DNA from 2 places in the Lacticaseibacillus huelsenbergensis genome. Region 2 is predicted to be linked to the other one. Evidence: predicted binding sites of a transcription regulator. Region 2 holds the regulator's gene; the other holds the start of a gene.
What was found. Region 2 encodes NrdR, which represses ribonucleotide reductase genes. Its sites were predicted from a motif close to ACACNATATATNGTGT; they were not measured.
Positions count from the first base shown of each region.

Region 1 (3,150 bases), 1.5 Mb from region 2:
GATCTACAAACGCAAAAAAAACAAAATTAAAACTTACGAGAAATAAAATGCTGCGTTATAATATAGCTATTAAAGGTGTGGGAGGAATGAGATGAAAAAGACTAAATCGGCGTGTATTCAACACAGATCTTGCATTTCCTTTTGAAAGAGGATTATGACCATGAATATGCCATCAAGGCAATTATATGGAGAAGTAAAGAAACATAAGGAATATCTAGAGGAAATCATATAAACCATAAAATCCTCTCGTAAAAACGAGGGGATGGCGGCCCAGTTATTCCTGATATGGGAAATACAATACACCGATAGTCGGAAAACATTCGAACTGATCTTTTAATTGATAATAGAAGAAAACCTTTGGTAGAATTAAGGAGTCAAACAGCGGACAGCGTAGAATTTTGATGTTTCTACGTTGTTTTTTATTTGTCGGATTTTTTGCCAAAGCGTCTCGAATATCGGAAATCTTGTATTGTCTGAGCCGTTTTTCTATTGCACTTTTTGATTTTAGGAGGAAGTATAAAGATGGATTTTTACATGAAATTACCACGTAACAAAAAAGAATTTGCACTATTTATGGGGATTGTTTCTATTGTCTCTGTAAATATTATCGCGCCGCTTATTACCTTTTTTGAGTCAGGATTTCACCTTTATGTGTGGCGAGACGTACTGACGATACTTCCGTTTATCTGGCTGAGTGTGATTGTTATTGTGCTTATTACTTATATACCGGCAGAAAAAATGACAGCTCTGATTGCGGCGAAAGACGACAGTTTCCGCTCTCATATTGTCGTGAATATTTTATGTACAGTATTGATGATGTCTGTTTTTCTGACTGTAATCGGAACATGGATTGGGACACGCGCTATCACCTTAGAACCGATACAGATGTTTTTCTATAAGTGGCCCAGAAACTTTGCTATTTCATTATTCGTTGAAATGTGTATCGCACAGCCGATTGCCAGATTTGCACTTTTACAACTGCATACAAGACTTGATGAAAAAAGACAGTTGGGATAATTAAAAAATGTATAGACTGTTTGAATTCTGACTTTATTTATGCGCAAGCTGAGAAAGAAAATTGATCCGAAGCCTTTGAGCTTGTGATCCTGAATCCAGCCGGTGTGGGCTAACTTTCAGTTGACGGCGTTGAACGGTTTGCCAAGCAGCATCAAATCAGGACCATCGCGGGCTTTAAAACGAGATGCGACCGGTTTGCAGGACGATGAATGATCGTCTTGCGGAACGGCCGCCTTTTTTGATGACACGATAAAGCCGCAGTTATGCGAGTTTGTTATGTTCTGAGACGGATGAGCCGTTATTTTAAAAATCGATCGCTGACAATCAAATGATGCAAAACCACTATATCATGTATAGTATTGTGCCATTACCCACCAAATTTAGTGGTTTAGTGCTTTCATTTGAAGGAAAATCCTGTATACTATATGTATTGATGCAAGTGGAACAAGTCAGTGTACTGGGGGATTAGCCATGATTGAATTTTATACACAAATCAAGAAACGAGACGGGCGCATCGTTGATTTTGATGCGAGCAAGATTAGCACCGCGATTACAAAGGCGGCGGAGAGCGTGGCAGAGCTGTCACCCAGTGATGTGCTGACGATTGATCACTTGACGGATACGGTGACGGCTAAAATTCGCGATCGCTATCATGATGATGTTGAAATCGCCGAGGTTCAGACGGTGGTTGAGCAGACGCTGATTGCAGCCGAGAAGTATGACTGGGCCGAGGCGTATACGCAATATCGGCTGAAGCGGGATTTGGCGCGTAAGCAGAAGCAAGATGTCAATTACAATGTGGCGAAGCTTGTCAATCGTGACAAGAGCGTGGTGAACGAGAATGCCAATAAGGATAGCCGCGTGTTCTCGACCCAGCGCGATCTCACTGCCGGTGCTGTGGCTAAGGCGGTCGGGCTGAAAATGTTGCCGCCCGCTGTGGCCAATGCCCATTTGCGTGGCGATATTCATTGGCATGACCTTGATTACACCCCGTTTATGGCAGAAACCAACTGCTGCTTAATTGATTTTGACTACATGTTGAATCATGGCTTTTGCATTGGTAACGCCGAAGTAGAGCCGGCCCACTCGATTCAGGTGGCGGTGACCCAGATGACCCAGATTATCGCGAATGTGGCTTCCAGCCAATATGGCGGTTGCTCCAGTGATCGCACGGATCAGGTGCTGGCCCCGTTTGCCGAGAAAAATTATCAGAAACATCTAAAGGAATTCGGCGATGTGATTGATGATCCGGCCCAATTGAAAGCGTTGGCTGTGAAGCAGACCAAGAAGGATATTTATGATGCCTTGCAAACGTTGGAATATCAGGTCAACACCCTTTATTCGACGCAAGGACAGACGCCTTTTGTCACCGTTGGCTTTGGATTGGGCACCAGCTGGATCGAACGGGAAATTCAAAAGGATATTCTGAAAATTCGGATTCTTGGTCTGGGTAAAGAGCGCCGTACCGCGATTTTCCCGAAGCTGGTCTTCACGTTGAAGCGCGGACTGAACCTCAATCCGGAAGACCCCAACTATGACGTCAAGCAGCTGGCCATCGAATGTGCCACCAAACGGATGTACCCAGATGTCGTGTCATACGATACCATCAAGCGGCTGACCGGCTCATTCAAAGCGCCGATGGGGTGCCGCAGCTTTTTGCAAGGTTGGACCGATCCCAAGACCGGCAAAGAAGTCAACGCCGGCCGGATGAACCTTGGGGTGATCACGGTCAATCTGCCACGGATTGCCATGGAGTCCAAAGGCGACAAGGACAAGTTCTGGAAGATTTTTGAAGAACGGATGCGTATTTGCAAGGAAGGCCTGCTGTATAAGATCGAGCGCACCAAACAGGCGACGCCGGAAAGTGCCCCGATTCTTTACAAGTACGGCGCATTTGGCAAGCGTTTGGCTGACACAGACAGCGTCGATGATTTATTTAAAAACGGCCGCGCCACGGTATCGCTTGGTTACATCGGCTTATACGAAGTCGGCACGGTTTTCTATGGTTCAGCATGGGAAAAGAATCCCGAAGCCAAGGCGTTTTCCGTTTCAATCGTCAAGGCGTTGGACGATCATTGCAAAGCCTGGGAAAAGCAGTACGGCTATCATTTTTCGGTTTACGGCACACCGAGT
Region 1 is NZ_CP120687.1:1,351,336-1,354,485, forward strand. Features, by position in the region: gene LHUE1_RS06060 (hypothetical protein) at 523-1,017, shown strand; gene nrdD (anaerobic ribonucleoside-triphosphate reductase) at 1,489-3,150, shown strand, end outside.
Region 1: a site for NrdR is predicted at 1,357-1,372, ahead of nrdD (anaerobic ribonucleoside-triphosphate reductase). Genes of this name have one in related genera too.

Region 2 (3,150 bases):
CATGCTTTTGGCCCGTTTCAGCAGCGCTTCGTCAGCACTAGCCACTTTTGGCGGTTTGGTTGCTACTGGCTGCGCCTTGGTTTGCGGCTGCTGGCGGGTATAACTTTGCTCGGCCAGCCGCCGCAACGCGTTCAAGTCGATTTTGCCCGTCATCACATCCGTCGCCCGACTGATCAGCCGCGCAAAGTCAGGTGGTTGAATCCCGTAAAACCCGGCGATTTGATACAGTGCCTCTTGGTGTTTGGCTAATTGGCCTGACTGAATATTGCTGTTGGCTAACAACGATTGCAAAAGTTCCCAGTCATAGCCTTCGCCATTACCAAGCCGCGGTAATTGAGGCTGATTTTGAGCCATTGCCTTTTTGGCGGCAACCACCGCACTTGGTTCCCCGCTTAAGTTGTGGTCAAAGCGAAACACGTCCAAAAAGTTTGCTGTGATCTCCTGCCATTCCGGGCGGCGAACCGGTTTCAGACTGAACTGTGCAACCAGTTCGTCATACCGTTTTTCACCAACCTTGTCATAAAGCAACAGGCCCATCAAATCATCTTTAAAAAAGGCATCTGGCTGCACTGGCGGATAAAGTTCATAAGCGTAATAGCGTCCTAGGGAATCGACTTGCGTATAAGTTCGCAATAAGCCGACTGCTTCCAGTTTCACGCGAGCCACAAAGAGCTGATCGATGTCGATATCCAACAAATCCAATAGCCAGAGTTGCGGGCGCCGATCCGTCACCAAAGCGCGGTCTTTGACTTCCTGCCATAGACTTAGATAAAGCGCCATGGCAATCGGCCCCACGAGCGGTTGATAAAGCGAGATGGCGATCTTTTCATCAAAGTCGCTAAAATAACCTGCCTTGGTCAACACAAAGCCTGCTTGTGGCATAAACGTATCCGGACGCTGCATAGCAAATTCACCTCTTTTCAGACAACGGACCTGAGACAACTGCCCCAGGTCCGCTTGTTTTGCGCTCACTATTTCTTAGTCTTTTCCTTCTTCATCATATCCTGAAGCTCTTGCATGAAGACGGACATATCTTTGAACTGCCGATAAACACTGGCGAAGCGAATATAAGCCACGTCATCAACATCTGCTAGCTTGGACATGACATATTCGCCAATCGCTTGACTGGAAACTTCATTTTCACCAATCGCACGCAATTGGTTTTCAACCGAATCAACGATCCCTTGCATCTGCTCCATGGTGACCGGTCGTTTTTCTGCGGCCCGGATCAGTCCCTTCAGAATCTTCTCACGATTGAACTCTTCTCTGGTACCATTTTTCTTAATCACCAATAACGGGGTTTGCTCGACTCGTTCAAAAGTCGTGAAGCGAAACCCGCAATTCTCGCATTCGCGCCGGCGTCGGATCGCCCGACCGCCGTCTGTGGGACGCGAATCAACGACCCGCGAACTATTATGATGGCAATGGGGACATTGCACGACTCCACCTTCTTAATCAAAGTTTGATAATTAATTATAGCACGCACACGCCGCTTATGATAGGTGCTGTAACTGGCGGATCAAGGCTTTCGCTTGGGCAATCGTTGCTTCTGATTTTCCGTTATTGTCAATGACAAAATCAGCCATGGCCGCTTTTTCCGCCAAGGGTATCTGTGATGCAATGCGTTCTTTGGCTTCGGCTTCTGTCAGACCATCACGGGCCATCAACCGGTCCAACTGAACCTTGGGATCAACGGTGACCACGGCAACACCATCGAATGCATCGGCATAATCGGCTTCGTAAAGGAGTGGAATGTCACCAACCACAATCGCAGCACCGCCAGATTTCGCCTGTGCTAACGCTTGATTAATCGCCGCGCGCAGGTATGGTCGATTAATTTGATTCAGCGCCTCCAAACGCCGCGGTTGGGAAAAGACAATCTCACCGAGCTTGGCACGGTTGAGTTTACCGTCCTCGCGCAGTACTTGTGGCCCAAATGCCTGGACAATACGGGCGAGTGCAGGCCGACCGGGTTCGACAATCCGGCGCGCAATCACATCGGCATCTACGACTGGATAGCCAGCTGCTTTAAAGACTCGACTCACCGTTGATTTTCCTGAGGCAATACCGCCTGTCAAACCCAATAAATAGGTCATGCCGGACGCCTCCTTTGATGCAGAGGTTGGCAGTGGGGACAATAATGGGTACCGCGTTGGCCGACTTTGATTTTAACAATGAGTGTGCCGCAGCGATCACAAGGCGTCCCTTCCCGATCGTAAACATGTAGGGCATCTTGAAAAGAGCCGCGGTTGCCTTTTGCATCAACGTAGGTATGAGCACTGGTGCCGCCAGCAGCAATGGCCGCATCTAACTCCTTGATAATATTGTCATGTAAGGTATGAATTTCTTTTTTTGTCAGCGTATCAGCTGGCTGCAATGGATTCAAACGACTCAACCATAAAACTTCGTCGGCATAAATATTGCCGATACCGGCAACAACGGTCTGATCCAGTAACACCGATTTGATCGCTTTATGATGGCGTTTTAGTTTTTGGGCAAACGCCGCCTCGTCAAACGTCGCAGGGGTCGGCTCCGGCCCTAATTTTGCCAACGCCGGCACCGATTGTTCCTGACCAGTATGAATCAAGCGCATGCGGCCAAACTTGCGTAAATCCCGGTAGCGCAGTTGGCTTCCATCCTGGAACGTAAAAGTCACATGATCGTGCTTGTCAAATGGCGTATGGCCATCGCTAACAACGTAATAGCGACCTTCCATGCGTAAATGGCTGACAATGGTTTCACCGTTGTTCAGCCGAATCAACAGATATTTTCCCCGGCGATCGATCGTGGTGACAGCAGCGCCGACGACTTCTTTTTGAAAAGTCGGCAAGCCATTAATCAGAATTTTCGCCCAATTCGTACTAATGGCGGTGATCCGTTTGTTTTTGATAAGTGGCAACAATGAACGGCGAACCGTTTCGACTTCAGGTAACTCTGGCATTCCCGTTCTCCTTATTTCGCATCAAACCAAGTCGGACCGTAATGGCTATCGACTTTCAACGGCACGTCCAATTGCACGGCAGAATCCATAATCTTAGGCACAAGTTTGCCAAGTTGCTCCATTTCTGCGGTAGGAGCTTCAAAAATGAGTTCATCGTGCACCTGCAACAGCATTTTGGCTTGCAGATGGGCATCGGTTAACGCTTTTTG
Region 2 is NZ_CP120687.1:2,953,029-2,956,178, forward strand. Features, by position in the region: gene LHUE1_RS13690 (replication initiation and membrane attachment family protein) at 1-903, opposite strand, end outside; gene nrdR (transcriptional regulator NrdR) at 972-1,439, opposite strand; gene coaE (dephospho-CoA kinase) at 1,494-2,096, opposite strand; gene mutM (DNA-formamidopyrimidine glycosylase) at 2,093-2,941, opposite strand; gene polA (DNA polymerase I) at 2,953-3,150, opposite strand, start outside.